Regions from separate parts of the Blautia sp. OF03-13 genome, predicted to be linked through region 2. Evidence: predicted binding sites of a transcription regulator. Region 2 holds the regulator's gene; each other region holds the start of a gene.

Region 1 (7,597 bases), on a different contig from region 2:
CGGTGCGAAAATCACCTATATCGGCGTCGATGAGAACGGCGTTGTCAATCTGGATGAACTCGAAGCAGCCATCACACCTGAGACCATTCTGATTTCCGTTATGGCGGCAAACAACGAAATCGGAACGATTCAGCCGATCAAGGAAATCGGAAGAATTGCAAAAGAACACAATATTTTATTCCACACAGATGCCGTACAGGCATTTGGCCAGATCCCGATCAATGTGGATGAGTGCAATATTGATATGCTCAGTTCCAGCGGTCATAAGATTAACGGACCGAAAGGAATCGGCTTCCTTTACATCCGAAAGGGTGTGAAAATCCGCTCCTTCGTACACGGCGGTGCGCAGGAAAGAAAACGCCGTGCCGGAACAGAAAATGTACCGGGCATCGTAGGATATGGAGTTGCGGCAGAGCGTGCGGCAAGAACTATGGCGGAGCGTACCGCAAAAGAAATCGAAGTACGTGATTATCTGATCAACCGTATTTTAACCGAGATTCCGAACTGCCGTCTGAACGGCGATCCGGTAAAACGTCTGCCGAACAACTGCAACATCAGCTTTGAATTCATCGAGGGAGAGTCCCTTCTGATCATGCTGGATATGAAAGGTATCTGCGCATCCAGCGGTTCTGCATGTACTTCCGGATCCCTGGATCCGTCCCATGTACTGCTGGCCATCGGACTGCCGCACGAGAAAGCACACGGTTCCTTACGTCTGACTTTAAGTGAGGAGATCACAAAAGAGGACGTTGATTTCGTTGTAGAGCAGATCAAAGCGATCGTAGACCGTCTGCGCAGCATGTCCCCGCTGTATGAGGATTACATCAAAAAACAGCAGGGTAAATAAGTTAAAAAAAAATAAGACAGTCCATCCAGAAAGCCGGTACAGAAAAATTCAGGTAAAAGCTGTGCCGGAGGAGGACTGCTTTGAAATAGTTCAGGAGGAAGAATAACAATGTACAGTGAAAAAGTAATGGATCATTTCCAGCATCCGAGAAATGTAGGAGAAATTGAGAACGCAAGCGGTGTAGGTACCGTTGGAAATGCAAAATGCGGCGATATCATGAGAATGTATCTTGACATCGACGATAACGGAATCATTCAGGACTGCAAATTCAAAACCTTCGGCTGCGGCGCCGCAGTTGCAACCAGCAGTATGGCAACCGAGCTGGTAAAAGGAAAAACCATCCAGGAAGCTCTGGAAGTAACCAACAAAGCCGTTATGGAAGCACTCGACGGACTTCCGCCGGTCAAAGTTCACTGTTCTCTGCTTGCAGAAGAAGCAATTCACGCTGCACTCTGGGATTACGCAGAGAAACACCACATCAAGATCGAGGTCTTGCAAAACCGAAGTCTGATATCAGCGAGGGCGAGGAAGAGGAAGAATACTAAGTATGGGAAAAAAGAAAGTAGTCGTTGGAATGTCCGGCGGCGTAGATTCCTCGGTGGCAGCGTATCTCCTGAAAAAAGCAGGATACGATGTCATCGGGGTGACCATGCAGATCTGGCAGGATGAGGCCGAGACAGTCCAGGAGGAAAACGGGGGCTGTTGCGGCCTTTCTGCTGTTGATGATGCAAGGCGCGTGGCACAGGTGCTGGACATTCCGTATTATGTCATGAACTTCAAAAAAGAGTTCCGTGAGAACGTCATGGACTATTTCACGAACGAATATCTCTGCGGCAGAACACCGAACCCGTGTATCGCCTGCAACCGCTATGTGAAATGGGAAGCGTTGCTTCAGCGCAGTCTTTCCATTGGAGCGGACTACATTGCGACCGGACATTATGCAAGAATCGAACAGCTTGCCAATGGACGGTATGCGATTGCAAATTCGGTAACAGCGGCAAAAGACCAGACGTATGCACTGTATAATCTGACCCAGGAGCAGCTTTCGCATACGCTGATGCCGGTCGGAGACTACACAAAAGATCAGATTCGTGAGATTGCAGCAAAAATCGGTCTTCCGGTAGCAAAAAAGAAGGATTCCCAGGAAATCTGCTTCGTGCCGGATCAGGATTACGCTTCCTTTATCCGGAACGAGACAGGAATCGTGGCACCGAAAGGCAATTTCGTGAATACAAAGGGTGAAATCCTCGGTACCCATGAGGGGATTACCCATTACACCGTAGGACAGCGCCGCGGACTCGGCCTTCCGATGGGACACCGCGTGTTCGTACTGGAAATCCGTCCGGAGACGAACGAGGTTGTGGTCGGCGAAAATGAAGAGGTTTTCGCAAAAGTAGTAAAAGCAAACAAAGTAAACTATATGGCAATTCCGCCGCTGGAACTTGGAGAAGAGCTCTCCTGCACCGCAAAAATCCGGTACGGGCACAAAGGCTCCCCGTGCGTGATCAAACGGACCGGGGAAGATGAGATTACCTGTACCTTCCCGGACGGCGTGCGTGCTCCGACGCCGGGACAGGCTGTTGTCTTCTACGTGGACGGCTGTGTCGGCGGAGGCGGAACGATTACGGAGGCCGAAAGATGAAAATAGCGGACTGTCATATGCACAGTTTCTTTTCAAGTGACAGCGAAGCACCAACAGAAGAGATGGTAAAACGGGCAGTCGAGCTGGGACTTCCGGCAATCTGCCTGACGGATCACTACGATATGGATTACAGTACCGGCGAGTTCCAGCTCGATACACCGGCGTATGCGGCAAAAATCCGGGAACTGCAGGAAAAATACCGCGACAAAATCGATATCCGATTCGGCGTGGAACTGGGACTGCAGCTCCACTTAAAAGAACGGATGGAAGAGTATGTAAATGCGTGGCCGTTCGACTATGTGATCGGCTCCATGCATGTCATTGACGGAAAAGACCCCTATTATGAGGATGCTTTCCTGGACTGGACAGCAGAAGAGCTGTACCGGGCGTATTTTCGGGCTACAGCAGAAAATATCCGGTTCTTCCACAATTTCCAGACGCTTGGTCATCTGGATTATGTGGTACGCTACTGCAGAGAAAAGGGAAAAGATTACAGCTACCGCGCATTTGCGGACGAGATCGATACCATTTTAAAAGAGCTGATTCAGTACGATATCGCGCTGGAAATCAACACCGGCGGCTACAAGGCAGGCCTTGGCGTGCCGAATCCGACGCCGGATGTCATCAGAAGATACCGGGAACTGGGCGGCGAAAAGATCACCTTCGGTACCGATGCCCACAAACCGGAACATATAGCGTTTCATTTCGCGGACGCGTCAGCTATCGCGCAGGAAGCCGGATTCCGGTACTACGTGCGGTTTAAAGAGAAAAAGCCGGAATATCTGCCGATCCAATAGAAAACACGCAGGAAAAGCCGGAAAAAGCCCCAGAAAGGCTGGATTCCGGCTCTTTCTGCAATAGACGGATCTTTCGAAATTTTGCAGAAATACGGATTGGCATCCGGCTTCTTCACAAATTTTAGAAATAATTTCGTATTTTCTTGAAAATAGAACTTGAATTTTCCGACGAAATTAGGTATTATACAGATAAGGTTGATGTTTCTTTAACAAAGTACAGAGACTCAAAATTAAAATTCACTTTTTAGGAGGAATTGAAAATCATGGCAGTAAAAGTAGCAATCAATGGTTTTGGCCGTATCGGACGTCTTGCATTCAGACAGATGTTTGGAGCAGAAGGTTATGAAGTAGTAGCAATCAACGATTTAACATCCCCGAAGATGTTAGCTCATCTGTTAAAATATGACTCTTCTCAGGGAAAATATGCTCTGGCTGATACCGTAACATCCGATGAAGATTCCATCACAGTAGATGGCAAAAACATCAAAATCTATGCTTTCCCGGATGCTAACAACTGCCCATGGGGAGAGCTTGGCGTAGACGTAGTTCTGGAGTGCTCCGGATTCTACACCTCCAAAGCAAAAGCTCAGGCACACATCAATGCAGGCGCTCGTAAAGTAGTTATCTCCGCTCCGGCTGGTAACGACCTTCCGACCATCGTTTACAATGTAAACCATGAGACCCTGACAGCAGACGATAACATCATCTCCGCTGCATCCTGCACCACAAACTGCCTTGCACCTATGGCAAAAGCTCTGAACGAACTGGCTCCGATCAAATCCGGTATCATGGTTACTATCCATGCTTACACTGGAGATCAGATGACTCTGGACGGACCGCAGAGAAAAGGCGATCTGAGAAGATCCCGTGCAGCTGCAGTTAACATCGTTCCAAACAGCACCGGTGCTGCAAAAGCAATCGGCCTTGTTATTCCGGAACTGAACGGCAAACTGATCGGTTCTGCACAGCGTGTTCCAACCCCAACCGGTTCTACCACAATCCTTACAGCAGTTGTAGAAGGAACTGTAACTGTTGACGAGATCAACGCAAAAATGAAAGCATCTGCAACCGAGTCCTTCGGATACAACACAGATGAAATCGTATCCAGCGACATCGTTGGTATGAGATATGGTTCTCTGTTCGATGCAACTCAGACTATGGTTCTTCCGCTGGACAACGGAACAACAGAGGTACAGGTTGTTTCTTGGTATGATAACGAGAACTCCTACACAAGCCAGATGGTTCGTACCATCAAATACTTCAGCGAGTTAGCATAATTTAACAAACTGAACGGCAAAATTTCAGAGCCCAAAGGGTCCGGTCTGTTAAGGACCGGGCCCTTTTTGCGAATGCGGCGGAAAAATACGGCACAAAAACAGCCCTTTTCCGTGTGCAAAAATTATAAACTGCATTTTTAAATAAGGACCGCGATGCCGCAAAAACAAAGAAACGGCGCGGCAGATGCAGTTGGATATATGGAGGGAAACGCCCATGTTAAACAAAAAAACCGTAGATGATATCAACGTAAAAGGAAAAAGAGTCCTTGTAAGATGTGACTTCAACGTTCCGCTGATCGATGGAAAAATCACAGATGAGAACCGTCTGGTAGCAGCTCTTCCAACGATCAAAAAACTGATCGCTGACGGCGGAAAAGTAATTCTCTGCTCTCATCTTGGAAAACCGAAAGGAGAACCAAAACCAGAGCTTTCTCTTGCACCGGTTGCAGTTCGCCTTTCCGAGCTTCTTGGACAGGAAGTTAAATTTGCAGCAGATCCTGAGGTTGTAGGACCGAACGCAAAAGCAGCTGTTGAGGCTATGAAAGACGGAGATGTAATCCTTCTGGAGAACACCCGTTACCGTGCAGAAGAGACCAAAAACGGTGAGGAGTTCAGCAAAGAACTGGCTTCCCTGTGTGACGTATTCGTAAACGATGCATTCGGAACCGCACACCGTGCTCATTGCTCCAATGTTGGTGTTACCAAATATGTTGACACTGCTGTTGTTGGTTACCTGATGGAGAAAGAGATCGCATTCCTTGGAAATGCTGTCAACAATCCGGAGCGTCCGTTTGTTGCCATCCTTGGTGGATCCAAAGTATCCAGCAAGATTTCTGTTATCGACAACCTGATCGATAAAGTTGATGTCCTGATCATCGGCGGTGGTATGGCTTATACCTTCGCAAAAGCAGCAGGCGGCACCGTTGGTGATTCTCTGCTTGAGATGGATTATCTGGATTATGCAAACAAAATGAAAGAAAAAGCAGCAGCAAAAGGCGTGAAACTGCTTCTTCCGGTAGACAACGTTGTTGCAGATGCATTCTCAAACGACGCAAATACACAGGTTGTTCCGGCCGGACAGATTCCGGATGGCTGGGAAGGTCTGGATATCGGACCGGAAACTGCAAAACTGTTCGCTGATGCTGTTAAAACTGCTAAAACCGTTGTATGGAACGGACCGATGGGATGCTTCGAGATGCCGAATTTTGCAGCAGGAACCAAAGCAGTTGCAGCAGCACTGGCTGAAACAGATGCAGTTACGATCATCGGCGGCGGAGATTCCGCAGCAGCTGTAAACCAGCTTGGATATGGCGATAAGATGACTCATATCTCCACTGGCGGCGGCGCTTCCCTGGAGTTCCTGGAAGGAAAAGAACTGCCGGGCGTTGCAGCAGCAAACGACAAATAAGAATTTATATTCAAAACTAAGGAGATCAAACGATCATGGCAAGAAAGAAAATTATCGCCGGAAACTGGAAAATGAACATGACTCCGAGCGAGGCAGTAGAATTAGTCAATACATTAAAACCACTGGTAGCAAATGACGACGTTGACGTTGTTTTCTGCGTACCGGCCATCGATATCATCCCGGTTGTAGAGGCTGCAAAAGGCTCCAACATCCAGATTGGTGCTGAAAATATGTATTTTGAGGAGAAAGGTGCTTTCACAGGCGAAATCTCCCCGGCTATGCTGACAGACGCTGGCGTGAAATACGTTGTACTTGGCCACTCTGAGAGAAGAGAATACTTCGCAGAGACCAGCGAGACCGTAAACAAAAAAATGCTGAAAGCTTTCGAGCACGGCATCACCCCGATCATGTGCTGCGGAGAAACTCTGGAGCAGAGAGAGCAGGGTGTAACGATGGATTTCATCCGTCAGCAGGTAAAGGTTGGATTCCTGAATGTAACAGCAGATCAGGCAAAAACAGCCGTTATCGCTTACGAGCCAATCTGGGCAATCGGAACCGGCAAAACTGCTACAACAGAGCAGGCTGAGGAAGTTTGCAAAGGCATCCGCGAGTGCATCGCTGAAATCTATGATGATGCAACAGCAGCAGCTATCCGTATCCAGTACGGCGGCTCTGTAAACGCAAAAACTGCACCGGAACTGTTCGCACAGGAGAACATCGACGGCGGCCTGGTAGGCGGAGCATCCCTGAAACCAGATTTCGGAGCTATCGTAAACTACAATAAATAATTGATTTTGTACGAAATCAATCAATAAAACGGGCTAAAACGCCACCAAACACGGTGAATTCGGCAGAAATGCTGAAGGTGAGGTGTTTGGTGGCGTTTTGCTGTTTTTTATGCAACATATAACCCTTGATTTAGCTATAGAGAGTGCCAGTTTGTGCAAAAAGAAATCACTTCGTTTCTGTGTTTTGAAGCGGAGTGATTTTTTGCGCGGATTGAAAAATTCACGTTTTCGTGATATGCTTGTTTTATATCTGTCGACCAGCCGTCCAGAGAGTTTCTGGAAGAAGTAATCAAGGATTATAACAAAATGTTCCATACGAACTACGATACCTCAAGTGATAAATTCCAGAATTATTATAAAGATGTGTCGCTTCGCATGAAGAATAAGGAATTGGACATTCTGATCGTAGTCAATATGTTTCTTACCGGTTTTGATGCGACGACTATGAATACGCTGTGGGTAGATAAAAATCTGAAAATGCACGGACTGATACAGGCGTTTTCCCGTACAAACCGTATTCTGAATTCTATCAAGACCTTTGGAAATATTGTATGTTTCAGAAATCTGCAGAAGCGAGTAGATAGTGCCATTTCCTTGTTTGGGGATAAGAATGCCGGGGGCCTTGTTTTACTGCAGAGCTTTAAGGATTACTATTACGGATATGAATCCGTAGATGGTAAGCTAATGCCAGGGTATGTGGATCTGATGGAGGAATTGAATCATAAGTTTCCGCTGTCAGAACCGCAGATTGTCGGAGAGCAGAACCAGAAGGATTTTATTGCTTTGTTTGGTGCTATTCTTCGTATGAGAAACCTTCTGCTTTCCTTTGACGAATTTA
Region 2 (7,597 bases):
TTTGGGAACCCGTGATTCTGATCTGCTTTGCTCAGATTGACTGCAATCCTCTGATAATCTCGGATGCTGTTACATAGGAAGCACTGCTTTTTTCTTCCGCAGCCTCTCCCGCCTTTCCATGCGCATATGCCGCCAGTGCCGCTGTTTTGGCAAGGCTGATTTTTTTCTCGTTTTTTTCACACTGACGTTTTGCTGCAAAGGCGCCTGTGATTCCCGCGAGCACATCGCCGCTTCCCGCCGTCGCAAGCGCACTGCTTCCGCTTGTGTTTATGTAATACTGCTCACGCCCTTCCTCTGCTGTCACGGTTACGGAATCCTTTCGTACACAGCAGGCCTGGTATTTTTCGGCTGCCCTTCCGGCGCTTCCTGCCGGGTCACGCTGGCATTCTGCAATGGTCATGTGCAGCAGCCGTGCAAGCTCTCCTACATGAGGCGTTAAAATTTTTTCTGCCCGGCAGCCCGAAAGAATCTCTGCATCTTCTGCAATCAGGTTCAGCGCATCTGCATCCAGAACAAGAGGAACTTCTGTGTGCTGCACCGTAAAAACGAGCAGTTCTTTTGCCGTCCGGCTTTTGGAAAGTCCCGGTCCCGCAACAACAGCGTCCGCCCAGGCGAGATCCTGCAGCAGGGCTTCTTCCGGAAGCGGCTCATCCTCCTTCCAGAAATCCGCCATTGCTTCCGGCAGGGCACAGAAAAGCGGCGTACGGTTTCTTTCCTCTGTCACAACCTTTACCATGCCGGCACCGGATGCAAGGACTGCCCTGGCACACAAAACAGCGGCTCCGCACATGGCACCGGAACCGGCAAGTACCAGCACCTTTCCGAAGGTTCCCTTATTTCCCATCGGCGTGCGGGTAAGAAACCGGTCCAGATCTTCTTTTTCCACTGAACCGTACCAGGGCGTCTCCTCTTCTCCTGCATCAAAGCCGATTCCGATATCACGGACCAGGACCTCTCCGGCATATCGTTTTCCGGGATCAAAGAGAAGCCCTGGCTTTGCACAGGCAAATGTCACCGTGGCTCTGGCTTTCACCGCCGCATCAAGGACCTCTCCGGTATCCGTGTGGATCCCCGAAGGGATGTCCACGGCAAGAACAGGAACACCGCTTGCGCAGATTGCTTCCACTGCCCTCCGGTACTCCCCTGCCAGCGGACGGGATACGCCAATTCCAAAGATGGCATCTATGATAACAGTATATTCCCGGAAATCCGGATTCTTAACCTCACGGACCCCATAATTTTCCGCAATTTTCTTCTGTGCTCTCATGCCTTCACTGTATTTTTCCGGATTTCCAAGACAGAACAGTTCCGCATCCACCCCTTTCGTCTTTAAAATCCGTGCAATTGCCGCACCGTCCCCTCCATTATTTCCGGGACCGCACACAGCAAGGACTTTTCCTGTATCCCATGTTCCATTTTGAAGCTCCTCCACGCAGGACAGCGCTGCGCGCTCCATCAGTACCAGGGACGGTACCCCCATGGTTTCGATCGTATTGCGGTCTGCCTGCTTCATCTGTGCTGCTGTAAGAATCCGTTTCATCGCTTTTCCTCCTTTTCCTGCCTTATCCGGAAAGTGAACAGAAAAAGTCTCCGGTTTCCCGAAGACTCTCCTGCTTTTGTTTTGGTTTCTTAATTGTTCTTTGGATGCTCCGCCTCATATCTGGTCAGATTGTAGGAGAGACGCATCAGACTTTCGGAAAGATGGACGTTCTCGACGATCACATCTTTCGGAAGTTTTAAGTTTAGATCGGTATGTGCAAAATTCCAGATTGCTTTTACACCGTTGTCCACGAGAATCTCTGCCATCTCTACCGCTTTTGCTTTTGGCAGTGTCAAAGCCGCAATCTCTACATGGTGTTCCTTGATAAATTCCGGAAGCTCGTCCGCCATGCGGATTTCAATTCCGCGCACGGAGATTCCTTTTAATACCGGGTTGACGTCAAAAATACCGACCGTTTTGAATCCGCTTCTTTCAAAGGCCGCATAATTAGCAAGCGCCTGTCCCAGATTTCCGGCTCCGACAAAAATCATATTGTGGACTCTGTCCAGACCTAAAATTTTTCCAATCTCGCTGTACAGATACCGCACGTTATAACCATACCCCTGCTGGCCGAAGCCGCCGAAATTATTTAAATCCTGGCGAATCTGGGAAGCTGTCACTTTCATCCGCTCGCTCAGCTCACCGGAAGAGATCCGTTCTACTCCGTCCTCCAGCAATTCGCCCAGGTAACGATAATATCTAGGAAGTCTTTTGATAACTGCCCGCGAAATTCCTTTTTCTTCCAAGATAAATTCCTCCTTATTTACACCTGCATATATTCATATTATATATGGTTGATAGAAAATTGTCAAAGATTTCTTGAAATTTTGTGTATTACTCTCTATAATAAGGATGGTGTATTATGTCAAAATACAGAAATATGTTATCTGGAGGAACCACATGATTCTTGCATGTCAGAATATCTCGAAAGCATTCGGGACAACGGAAATTATCAAAAATGCATCTTTTCATATAGAAGAACGCGAAAAAACCGCACTGGTCGGCATCAACGGTGCCGGAAAATCGACGCTGTTAAAAATCATCATCGGCGAAATGAGGGCCGATGAGGGAGAGGTCATCCTCTCCAAAGGAAAGACGATGGGCTATCTCGCCCAGCATCAGGATCTGACCGGACACCTTTCCATTTACCAGGAAGTGCTGACCGCGAAACAGAATCTGATCGATATGGAGGAACGCCTCCGTCAGATGGAAAGTGATATGAATACAAAATCCGGTGCAGAGCTGGATGAACTTCTTTCCACCTACACCCGCCTCTCCCATACCTTTGAACTGGAAAACGGATACGCGTACCGCAGTGAAGTCGTCGGTGTTTTAAAAGGTCTTGGCTTTTCCGAGAGCGATTTTGAAAAACAGGTGGACTCCCTCTCCGGCGGTCAGAAGACCCGCGTGGCACTTGGTAAACTGCTGCTCACCAAACCGGACATCATTCTGCTCGACGAGCCGACCAACCACCTCGATATGGACTCGATCTCCTGGCTCGAAACGTATCTTTTAAATTACAGCGGAGCCGTCCTGATCGTCTCCCATGACCGTTACTTTCTCGACCGCGTTGTCACAAAAGTCGTTGAAGTGGACAATAAAAAAGTAACAACTTTTGAGGGAAACTATACCGCCTACAGTCAAAAAAAAGCAATGCTCCGTGAAGCCGCTTACCATGCCTGGGTCAACCAGCAGCAGGAAATCCACCATCAGGAAGAAGTCATTGCAAAGCTGAAATCTTTCAACCGCGAGAAATCCATCAAACGCGCCGAGAGCCGTGAAAAAATGCTGGACAAAATGGATGTGCTGGAAAAGCCGACCGAAGTACGCTCCGATATGCGGATCCGTCTGGAACCGCGCATCACAAGCGGAAACGATGTGCTGACCGTCGAGCACCTCTCCAAAGCCTTCCCGGGACAGACGCTTTTCCAGGATCTGAATTTCGAAATCAAGCGCGGGGAGCGCGTCGCAATCATCGGAAACAACGGAACGGGAAAAACGACGATCTTAAAGATCTTAAACGAAGTCATCCGCCCGGATGCCGGCTCTTTTACACTTGGAAGCCGTGTACAGATCGGTTACTACGATCAGGAGCATCAGGTGCTCCACATGGAAAAGACCATTTTCCAGGAGATTTCCGACGCGTATCCGTATCTGACAAACACCGAAATCCGAAATGTGCTGGCCGCCTTCCTGTTTACAAACGACGATGTCTTCCAACCGATTCATACCTTGAGCGGCGGTGAGCGCGGACGAATTTCTCTTGCCAAGCTGATGCTCTCGAACGCCAACTTCCTGATCCTCGACGAGCCGACCAACCACCTCGATATCGTATCAAAGGAGATTCTGGAAAACGCGCTGAAGGATTACACTGGAACGGTACTGTACGTTTCCCACGACCGTTACTTTATCAATCAGACTGCAACCCGGATTCTGGAGCTGACGGGACAAACACTCGTCAACTATATCGGAAATTACGATTACTATCTGGAGAAAAAAGAAGAGCTGACCCGCATCTATGCTCCTGCTGCCGATGCCGCCGCTCCGGAAGAAACAGCGGCTCCTTCCGAAGCCTCCTCCACAAAGCTGGACTGGAAAGCGCAGAAAGAAGAACAGGCACGTCTCCGCAAGAAAGAAAACGAGCTGAAAAAGACGGAGAAACGAATTGAAGAGCTTGAGACACGCGATTCGGAAATTGATGAGGAAATGTCGAAACCGGAAGTCGCAACGAATGTGGCAGAGTGTGTGAAATTAAGCAAAGAGAAAGCAGAGATTGCCGCGGAACTCGAAGAGCTGTATGAAAAATGGGAAGAGCTTGCCGAATAGGCCTGGTTTTCCCCGGAAAATTCAAAACAGAAAAAGCCGGTCCGGCGCATCCCTTTTTGCGGGAATGCCGGATCGGCTTTCTTTTTTGCTTCGTTTAATTATTTCTCCAGCTCCTCGCGGATGGCCAGGATGAAATCACGGCTGTTTAATACGGTCGGATTTTCCATGGTGGTGATCAGCGCAAGGTCTTTTGTCATTTTTCCGCTCTCGATCGTTGCGATCGTTGCTTTTTCCAGACGGTCTGCAAATGCGGAAAGTTCTGCGTTTCCATCCATTTCCCCGCGTTTTCTGAGTGCGCCGGTCCATGCAAAAATGGTGGCCACGGAGTTGGTGGATGTCTCCTCACCTTTTAAGTGACGGTAATAGTGGCGCTGTACGGTTCCGTGCGCAGCCTCGTACTCGTAATATCCGTGCGGGGATACGAGAACAGAAGTCATCATCGCAAGGGAACCGAAGGCGGAGGATACCATGTCGCTCATGACATCGCCGTCGTAGTTCTTGCAGGCCCAGATAAAGCCGCCCTCTGCTTTCATGATGCGGGCAACGGCGTCGTCGATCAGAGTGTAGAAGTAGGTAATGCCTGCTTCTGCAAATTTCTCTTTGTACTCTGCATCGAAGATCTCCTGGAAGATATCCTTGAAGCGGTGATCATACTTCTTGGAAATCGTATCCTTGCTTGCAAACCACAGATCCTGTTTCGTGGACAGTGCGTACTCGAAACAGCTTCTCGCAAAGCTTTCTATGGAGTTATCCAGATTGTGCATGCCCTGAATGACACCGGCGCCGGTGAAGTTGTGGATCAGCTCTCTTGTCTCGGTGCCGTCCTCAGCCGTATAAACCAGCTCTGCTTTTCCCGGTCCCGGAATGCGCATTTCTGCATTTTTATAGACATCTCCGTATGCATGACGGGCAATCGTGATCGGTTTTTTCCAGTTGCGCACGCACGGCTCGATGCCTTTTACGACAATCGGGGTACGGAAAACGGTTCCGTCGAGCATGGCACGGATCGTTCCGTTCGGGCTCTTCCACATTTCTTTCAGATTGTACTCGGTCATACGCGCTGCATTCGGCGTAATGGTGGCACATTTGACTGCTACACCGTATTTCTTGGTAGCGTTTGCGGAATCTACGGTTACCTGATCGTTCGTCTCGTTTCTGTGTTCCAGTCCCAGATCGTAATATTCCGTTTTCAGGTCAATAAACGGGAGAAGCAGCTCATCTTTGATCATTTTCCAGAGAATTCTGGTCATCTCATCTCCATCCATCTCTACCAGAGGAGTGGTCATCTGAATTTTTTCCATAGTAGGCCTCCTTTTTCTATTCCCGTTTATTGTATAAAGTATCCTATAGCTTGTCAAGTCAAAATTCGCCTGATTTTTTGGCATTTTCCCATAAATTCACACAATTTTTGCAGGATGAGAGGTGTTTTCCTTCATTTTTCTTTTTTTATGCTGCCGCACAGTGTCTCACAGAAGAGACAGAAAACGGTCTGTTTGAAGCATCCCATGCCCCTGACGGTTGCGCGGAAGGCCAAGGTCTCTCGCCGATTCGCAAAGCAGCATTTTCGCCTGGACATTTGTAAGATCCGGAACCCGTTCAAGTGCCAAAGCCACGGCTCCGGACACCCGCGGTGCCGCCATCGAGGTGCCGCTCTTCACCACATATTCCTTCCTGCTTCTTCCAGGCGCGCAGGAAATGAGACGTTTTCCAGGCGCGACAAGATCCGGTTTGCAGACGCAGTCCCGTGTCGGGCCGCATCCGGAGATTCCTCTTCTTGGCTCCAGCAGATCGCCCGCTCCCACGGTGATCACTTTTCTGCTGCTCCCCGGCGCCGTAATACTGCCCGGAGCGGGCCCCAGATTTCCGGCCGCTGTCACAACAGTGATCCCGTCATCCCAGGCGCGCTCCACCGCCTGTACTAGCAGATCATCCACCGTTTTTTCCTGCTCTGTTGTTCCCACTGAAATATTTAAAATGCGGATATTAAGTCTTATTCGCTCTTTGCACACCCAGTCAATCGCCGCGAGGATATCCTGCTTTCTTCCATTTCCCCTTCGGTCCAGAATCTTCACTACGACAAACCGGCATCCCGGTGCCGCACCCTGGTATTTTCCGCCGGACGCTCTTCCACTTCCGCCAAGGATACCACAGACATGCGTTCCGTGTCCATTGTCATCGTAAGGCGTCTCCCGCCCGTACACAAGATCCCGGAAGGCTACAATCCGGCCGTCAAAATCCATATGGGGAAAAATCCCTGTATCCAGCACGGCGGCTGTAATTCCTTTTCCTGTCAGATTTTCCTGCTCTTTCATCCATAAGCCCCTGTGTATTCTTATCTTATGGTATGCAAAAAAGGCTGCCTTTCGCAAAGAACAGCCTTTTTGTTTTTCTTTTCTATACTTAAAACTAAATCTGCTTTTCCCCTTTCCGTTTCCAGAGAGCTGCTGCAAGCGGGATGCCGCAGAGCTCAGCCAGGACAAAGGCGCCCCATATCAGATTCAGGTTTCCAAATCCTTTGAGAAGAAATGCAAACATCAGCGGCAGAATCGCCTGGCGTGTCATGGATATGTACATACTTTCTTTTCCAAGGGAAAGTCCCTGCAACGCCGCCTGATAGATCAGGCCTGGAATCGAAAGCAGATAGGCCACTGCCAGAATGCGGAGCGCCGGAACTCCGATGCGCATCAGATTGTCCGAGGCATCAAAAAGTTTCAGTACAACGCCAGGACAGAATTCCAGCACGGCAAAAAAGATAAGAAACAGTCCGCCGCCGTAAAGAATGCCGTACCGGATCGACTGACGGATTCTTTCTTTTTGCTTTGCGCCGTAATTGTACGCTACAATCGGAATCAGACCGTTTGTGATACCGTGAACACCGACGGTTGTAATATTCTGAATCTTTGTGCACACACCAAAAGCAGCAACTGCCGTCGAAGAAAAGGTAATAATAATCGCATTCATCGCCATGTTGACAACCGAGGTCAGAATCTGTACCAGCGTGGACGGAAAACCGACTTTTATGATCTCACGCACACTCACCCAGTCCGGTTTCAGCGTAAAAGCAAACGGGATTTCCGGGTTCCACTTTTTATTAATCATCATTCCGGCAAGACAGCCCACAAACTGGCCGATGACGGTTGCCAGCGCAGCTCCGGCCGTCTCCATCCGCGGAAGGCCGAACCAGCCGAAAATAAAGATCGGATCGAGAATCAGATTTGTCAGCGATGCGGC
Region 3 (7,597 bases), on a different contig from region 2:
TACGTTCAACGCGGCACGAAACCTGCTCGGCGGACTTACGCTTCTTCCGCTGATTGTCTTTTTCGCCTCGCGTAAAAAGCGAACCCTACCGCCAGATGCTTCGTCAGAAAATGGCACACAGCCAAAAACGCTCTGGGCGGGCGGTATTCTCTGCGGCGTCGCACTGTTTGCCGCCTCAACCCTGCAGCAGATCGGCATCCAGTACACAACCGTCGGAAAGGCCGGTTTTATCACCGCACTTTACATCGTCCTTGTTCCGGTCTGCGGCCTGTTCCTCCGAAAACGAGTACAACCGAAGGTCTGGCTCGCAGTTCTCATTGCCGTTGTCGGTCTCTATCTGCTCTGCATGACAGACGGATCCTTCTCTTTGCAGAAGGGCGATCTTCTTGTGCTTGCCTGTGCGCTCGGATTTACCATACATATTCTGGTTATTGATCATTTTTCTCCGCTTGTCGACGGCATCAAAATGTCCTGCATTCAGTTTTTTACCTGTTCGATCCTGTCAGCTGTCTGTATGGCCCTCTTTGAAACCGTAAACGTTTCCAACCTTCTGCACGCCTGGATACCGATTCTCTATGCCGGAATTCTCTCTTCTGGTGTCGGCTATACCCTGCAGATTATCGGGCAGAAAGGATTAAATCCCACCATGGCTTCTCTGCTGATGAGCCTGGAATCCGTTTTTTCTGTTCTTGCCGGTTGGATTCTCCTGCATCAGGCTCTCTCCGGTCGCGAGCTCTCCGGCTGTATTCTGATGTTTGCAGCGATCGTGCTGGTACAGCTTCCGGGATTTTCCAAAACCAACGCTGTTTCCTGATGCCATTCCTGTTTCAGTGTAAGAAAGATTCCTGTTTTGCGAGCTTCTTTCTTACGACAGCTTGCTTTGATGACATAATTTCCCTCCGCCGCAGTGTGATCCTGCCCGGAGGGCTTTTTTATGCCTTCCGAAAATTTAACCGAATCTAGTAAGTCCCCTGCTTCCATTTCGAATATCCACTTGCCCAATATTTTCATAGCATAAAAATACAAAATCCTGCATATTGATTGCAGGATTTTTTAATTCGTGCTACACTGTTTTTATTGTACCAATAAGCACTTATTTTATTAGGAGGTTCTGTCATGCCCGTTTTTGATTTCAGCAATTCCCCGGAAAAAGCAAAAGTTTCCGAATGTACGTATACTGTTTTCCGCACAAACGCACCGTTTACTTCTCCGGATCAGCCGATCCTAATTCTGGATACAAAAGAGAAGGCTTTCCCGCATCATCCCTGTGGTATTTTCACAAACCCATCCAAACGGACCTCGTTTGAATTTAAAAATGAAGAAGAAACCTTCATCGCCGATATTCTCCAGATTGATGCCCGTTTTGTCAGCCTTTTAAAATGGCTCGGTGAAAACCATATCAACGTCCGCCTTTCCGGCACACAAACATCCGACGGTTATGCAGTTTACAAAATCCGCGAGATCGCTTTCGGTGGCGGCGCAAAGCTTTCGGCTGAGGATGGATTTTTACAGTTTATGATTGAGCGTCTCCTCGCCAGCAATGCACCGGAAGAAGAAGTTGAGGATGAGGATCAGGAGGAAACCGGTGACAGCATGAAACTCACCAGCATCCAATCCATCACTGATTTTATGAACTGTGCCGGAAGAACGCTGCCGGACAATATCCGCCTTTGGGCTCGTCGAAACCTCGCTGTTGCCCGTTCCCACGAAGTCTCTCCCGAAGAACGTCGTCACGCACAGCGCGCCCTCTCCATGATGATGAATATTCAATGGAAAAGCAACTATTTTGAAGCCATTGATCCAGTGGAAGCACGCCGGATCCTCGATGAAGAACTGTATGGCATGGAACGCGTGAAGCAGAGAATTATCGAAACCATCATTCAGATTAACCGGACTCATACGCTGCCGGCCTATGGTCTGTTACTGATCGGTCCTGCCGGAACCGGAAAATCGCAGATTGCTTATGCCGTTGCGCGTATCTTAAAACTACCGTGGACAACACTCGATATGAGTTCGATTAATGACCCGGAACAGCTGACTGGAAGTTCCCGAATCTATGCAAACGCAAAACCGGGAATCATCATGGATGCTTTTTCCATGGCTGGTGAATCCAATCTCGTCTTTATCATCAATGAGCTCGACAAGGCTGCCTCCGGCAAAGGAAACGGAAACCCGGCAGATGTTCTGCTGACCCTTCTTGATAATCTTGGTTTTACCGATAACTATATCGAATGTATGATCCCGACCGTCGGTGTATACCCGATTGCAACCGCAAACGACAAGGACCAGATCAGTGCTCCGCTGATGTCCCGCTTCGCTGTGATTGAAATTCCGGATTACACACCGGAAGAAAAGAAAATCATTTTCTCCCGCTATGCACTTCCAAAGGTGTTAAAACGTATCGGTATGAAAGAAAAAGAATGCATTCTGACGCCGGAAGGACTCGATGCCGTAATCTCCTGCCACGAAAACACAAGCGGTATTCGTGATCTTGAGCAGGCTGCTGAGCATATCGCAGCAAATGCGTTATATCAGATAGAAGTCAACCATGTTTCCTCTGTTACCTTTGATGCAGAAATGGTACGTGAACTGCTCTTGTCCTGCTGATCTGCCTTATTTTCTATTTTGAAGGCGTATCAGGGTACGGCGAAAACCAGTGACGCAACAATTCACGCTCTGTGGTGCTGAAATTTTTTGCATTATTTTAGAGTGTGCTGTAAAATAGTTTCCTGTCCCATCAGTCTGTACTTTCGGGCAGGAAACTATTTTATTTCTCCAGATATTTTCATAAAAGAAAGCCCCTGACACTTTCATGTCAGGGGCTTCCTTTCGGTCAATTCAGAAAATTTATTTCTGCGGACCAGCGGAAACAAGTGCTTTACCAGCAGCGTTTCCTTCATATTTTGCAAAGTTCTTGATGAATCTTTCAGCCAGATCCAGTGCTTTGGTCTCCCACTCGGAAGCATCAGCATAGGTATCGCGAGGATCCAGGATAGCCGGATCAACGCCCGGAAGTTCAGTCGGAACTTCGAAGTTGAAGTACGGAATAGTCTTCGTCGGAGCTTCGTTGATAGCACCGCTTAAGATTGCATCGATGATTCCACGGGTATCACGGATGGAGATACGTTTTCCGGTTCCGTTCCAGCCTGTGTTAACCAGGTATGCTTTTGCTCCGCTCTTCTCCATTTTCTTAACAAGCTCTTCTGCATATTTGGTTGGGTGCAGCTCCAGGAATGCCTGGCCGAAGCATGCAGAGAAGGTAGGAGTCGGCTCGGTAATTCCGCGCTCGGTTCCTGCAAGTTTTGCAGTAAATCCGGACAGGAAATAGTACTGAGTCTGCTCTGGTGTCAGAATAGATACTGGCGGAAGTACGCCGAATGCGTCTGCGGACAGGAAGATAACATTCTTAGCTGCCGGTGCAGAAGAAATCGGGCGAACGATGTTCTCAATGTGGTTGATCGGATAAGATACACGAGTATTCTCGGTTACGCTCTTATCATTGAAGTCAATTTTGCCTTCTGCATCAACAGTAACGTTCTCAAGCAGAGCGTCACGTCTGATCGCATTGTAGATATCCGGCTCAGACTCTTTGTCCAGGTTGATAACTTTTGCATAGCAGCCGCCCTCGAAGTTGAATACTCCGTTGTCGTCCCAGCCGTGCTCGTCATCACCGATCAGAAGACGTTTCGGGTCTGTGGAAAGTGTTGTTTTTCCTGTTCCGGAAAGTCCAAAGAAGATTGCAGTGTTCTCACCGTTCAGGTCTGTGTTTGCAGAGCAGTGCATGGAAGCGATGCCTTTCAGCGGCAGATAGTAGTTCATCATGGAGAACATACCTTTCTTCATCTCTCCGCCGTACCATGTGTTGATGATAACCTGCTCACGGCTTGTGATGTTGAATACTACTGCTGTCTCAGAGTTCAGACCCAGCTCTTTGTAATTCTCAACTTTTGCTTTGGATGCGTTGTATACAACGAAATCCGGCTCGAAGTTCTCAAGCTCTTCTGCTGTAGGTTTGATGAACATGTTAGTTACGAAATGTGCCTGCCAAGCTACCTCAACGATGAAGCGGATAGCCATACGGGTATCTTTATTTGCACCGCAGAATGCATCTACAACGAACAGTCTTTTGTTGGAGAGCTCTTTTTTTGCGATCTCTTTTACTGCTGCCCATGCTTCCTGGGTTGCCGGATGGTTATCGTTTTTGTACTCATCGGAAGTCCACCATACAGTATCTTTCGAATTCTCGTCCACAACGATGTATTTGTCTTTCGGTGAACGGCCTGTATAGATACCGGTCATAACGTTAACTGCACCAAGCTCTGTCTCCCGGCCTTTTTCATAGCCTTCCAGCTCTGGTTTTGTCTCTTCCTCAAATAACTGCTCATAAGAAGGGTTGTACACAATTTCTGTGGTACCGGTGATGCCATACTTTGTTAAATCGATCTGTGCCATCTTGTAATTAACCTCTTTCCTTTGATAGTAATACTGCTTCATTCTGCAAAATGCAGAAATTTGAAGGTATCCTTTTTAAGAAACCGGACCAGCCGGCCTCTTCTACTCTAATTATACATAAAAGGCCAAAAAAATCAACTGAAAATCTTCCGTTTTTTTACAGAACGTGTCCCAAAATCTGTAAAAATTTTATAAACTTCGATTTTTCGAAATTTTCTGACAATTGCACTTTTGTACACTTCATCCTGCAAATTGACATTTTTTGATTTTTTATGTTATAATATTAACAATTATGTTCGGAAAGAAGTTTCTTTATGTATTACGATCTGACCCGCGGGAAAATCTCCCGCTCTCTTATCCTGTTTGCCCTGCCGATGATCGCAGGAAATCTGTTGCAGCAGTTTTACAACATTGCCGACACCCTGATCGTCGGACGCGTTCTCGGAAGCAATGCGCTCGCCGCCGTCGGCTCCTCCTATACGCTGATGACGTTTCTGACTTCCATTTTTCTCGGCCTGTCGATGGGCGCCGGTGCGCTCTTTTCGATTTATCAGGGACGAAAAGATCTTTCTTCTTTAAAACTTTCGATTCTCCACGCGTTTCTGCTGATCCTTGCCGTTACGCTCGTGCTGAATCTCGCTGTTTATGCAGGCATCGAGCCGATCCTTACGTTTCTTCGCGTCCCGGATGAAGTCCGTCCCGGCATGCGGACGTATCTTCTGATTATCTTTGCCGGCCTTATTGCAACATCCGTATACAATTTCTTTTCCTGTATGCTGCGCGCGCTCGGAAACTCTTCTGTGCCGCTGATTTTTCTCGCTGTCTCTGCTGTGCTGAACATTGCACTGGATCTGCTCTTTGTCGCTGTACTGCCGTTCGGCATCGCAGGCGCGGCGCTCGCTACGGTTCTTGCGCAGTATGTGTCCGCCGTCGGTATTCTGCTCTATGTGCTGCTCCGCTGCCGCATGTGGCTGCCGTCAAAAAAAGAATGGCGTTTCAGCCATTCCATTTTAAAAGAGATTCTGAATCTTTCTTCGATGACCTGCATTCAGCAGTCGGTCATGAATTTCGGCATTCTGATGGTACAGGGGCTCGTCAACAGCTTCGGTCCGGCGGTCATGGCGGCATTTGCGGCCGCGGTGAAAATTGATACCTTTGCCTATCTGCCGGTGCAGGATTTCGGAAATGCCTACTCCACTTTCACCGCACAGAATTACGGGGCCGGAAATCACGAGCGGATCCGGCGCGGCACGAAAGATGCTTTTGCACTGAGCGCTGCTTTTTCCATCGTCATTTCTCTGCTTGTCAATCTGTTCGCGCATCCGCTGATGCAGATTTTCGTGAAAGCATCAGAAATGGAGGTCATCGCGATCGGCGTACAGTACCTGCGGCTGGAAGGCTCGTTCTATCTCGGCATCGGATGGCTGTTTCTGCTGTACGGGTATTACCGCGCTGTCAAACGCGCCGAGATGTCGGTTGTTCTGACCGTCATTTCGCTTGGCATGCGTGTGGCGCTGGCATACCTTTTCTCCGCCACGGCGCTTGGCGTTGCCGGAATCTGGATCGCCATTCCGATCGGCTGGGCACTGGCTGATATGACCGGACTTTTCTTCCTGCGGCGTGCATTCCGATCGCAGAAGCCTGCATAAGTTCCGAATCTTATATCGCAGTACGGTTTTCTGCGGATAAACTGCGGAACTGCCCCGGCGTCTGGTGCATGCGTTCCTGGAAGACTCGGTTAAAATAGCTGATATTTCGGAATCCGCAGTCGCTCGCAATCTTGCTGATCGCCTCCTCGGTGGAAAGCAGCAGCCGGCAGCTCTCGGCAATCCGCAGGTTATTGACATACGTCACGGCGGAAATATGCATAATCGACTTAAAGAAGCGGCAGAAAGCGCTCTCACTCATATGAAACTGGCTCGCCAGTTCCGCGATTTCGAGATCCTCACAGAAATGAGCATTCATGTATGTGAGGATCTCTTTCATTCTGCTGACACGGTAATTCGTCGAGGCATCCGTTTTTCCGCCGTTCTTTTCTGCCGCACTGTAATATCCCTGCCAGATTTTCAGAAGTTCCGCTTTTAACAGCAGCTCCCAGCCCGGTTCTTTTCTTTCCTGCAGATTTCGGATCTCCTGCATGGCCTGTGCCGTTTTTTCTGCAAGGCGTGTCCCCCGCTCTGTCTTGGATGGAAAACGGATCTCGGAGGACAGCACTGGTTCGATATACTGCTGCTGGATCCGGTCAAGCGATGTGCCGGACAGAAAACGCGGCTGGAATACAACGGCAAGAAACGTAAATTCCTGTCCGTCGATTCCCTCTACCTCATGCAGACGGTTTGCATTGACAAAGGCGGTCTCCCCTTCCCGCAGGAGAAAGGTCTCGGTATCCATATGAAAAACAGCTTCGCCCTTTACTGCATAAAAGAGCTCCACTTCCTCATGCCAGTGGCAGTACACCCGCACGGTACTCTGCAGGTCTGTCTCGAAAACGTGAATGCTCAGCGGAAAAAGCTCATCACCGTGGGGCTGTGTTTCTTTTCGGTAATTCATCTGTGAGAGCATATTTTTGTCTCCTCTCTTGTTTTGCTCTGCTGTCCCAATTGTAACACGAACTTTGCGATTCCGGCAAGTTTCCATGTTCTGCCGGCGAATCGCCCTTCCATGACCGTATTTTTCCTTCTTAAATGATAATAATTATCATATTTTATCAGCTTATTGACATTTCTTTTCATCCGCGCTATATTTTAGATACCCCGATAGGGTATGTGATTTCAAATTTTTCATCAAACTCCAGGAATACAGTCCGGCACGCTTTCGTTTCGCTGTATTCCCGGAAGAAAGCAGGTATTGTATGATTAAAACAGTCTTAAAAATTGATGGTATGATGTGCGGCATGTGCGAATCCCATATGAATGATGTAGTCCGCAAGAGCTGCTCTCCAAAGAAAGTAAACTCTTCTGCAAAAAACGGCGAGACCGTTGTCATCAGCGAAGCGCCGCTCGATATTCCGTATCTGAAACAGCAGATCAAGGACATCGGATATGAGCTGGTTTCGTATACGAGTGAGCCGTATGAAAAAAAGGGATTTTTCCATTTCGGACGATAAGCGGATTTCATGCCTTTCCTTTTGCAGTTTGTGCGTCGG

What was found. Region 2 encodes Rex, which represses fermentation and respiration genes when NADH is low (regulators of the CRP and FNR family bind a similar motif). Its sites were predicted from a motif close to ATTGTTAANTANTTAACAAT; they were not measured.
Region 1: the regulator Rex is predicted to act here: its motif matches at 3,481-3,500, upstream of gap (type I glyceraldehyde-3-phosphate dehydrogenase).
Region 3: the regulator Rex is predicted to act here: its motif matches at 4,724-4,743, upstream of pckA (phosphoenolpyruvate carboxykinase (ATP)).

The regions. Positions count from the first base shown of each region.
Region 1 covers NZ_QTVR01000011.1:96,139-103,735, forward strand. The annotation lists gene nifS (cysteine desulfurase NifS) at 1-847, shown strand, start outside; partial or broken gene nifU (Fe-S cluster assembly scaffold protein NifU) at 956-1,392, shown strand; gene mnmA (tRNA 2-thiouridine(34) synthase MnmA) at 1,395-2,489, shown strand; gene DXA55_RS10390 (histidinol-phosphatase HisJ family protein) at 2,486-3,286, shown strand; gene gap (type I glyceraldehyde-3-phosphate dehydrogenase) at 3,550-4,563, shown strand; gene DXA55_RS10400 (phosphoglycerate kinase) at 4,778-5,971, shown strand; gene tpiA (triose-phosphate isomerase) at 6,007-6,759, shown strand; gene DXA55_RS10410 (type I restriction endonuclease subunit R, EcoR124 family) at 7,006-7,597, shown strand, end outside.
Region 2 covers NZ_QTVR01000001.1:9,625-17,221, reverse strand. The annotation lists gene DXA55_RS00065 (bifunctional ADP-dependent NAD(P)H-hydrate dehydratase/NAD(P)H-hydrate epimerase) at 32-1,540, opposite strand; gene DXA55_RS00060 (redox-sensing transcriptional repressor Rex) at 1,630-2,286, opposite strand; gene DXA55_RS00055 (ABC-F family ATP-binding cassette domain-containing protein) at 2,441-4,366, shown strand; gene DXA55_RS00050 (NADP-dependent isocitrate dehydrogenase) at 4,465-5,667, opposite strand; gene DXA55_RS00045 (S8 family peptidase) at 5,833-6,678, opposite strand; gene DXA55_RS00040 (MATE family efflux transporter) at 6,773-7,597, opposite strand, start outside.
Region 3 covers NZ_QTVR01000010.1:12,125-19,721, reverse strand. The annotation lists gene DXA55_RS09210 (DMT family transporter) at 1-814, shown strand, start outside; gene DXA55_RS09205 (AAA family ATPase) at 1,117-2,607, shown strand; gene DXA55_RS16965 (hypothetical protein) at 2,614-2,814, opposite strand; gene pckA (phosphoenolpyruvate carboxykinase (ATP)) at 2,848-4,452, opposite strand; gene DXA55_RS09195 (MATE family efflux transporter) at 4,767-6,101, shown strand; gene DXA55_RS09190 (AraC family transcriptional regulator) at 6,112-7,014, opposite strand; gene DXA55_RS09185 (heavy-metal-associated domain-containing protein) at 7,304-7,558, shown strand.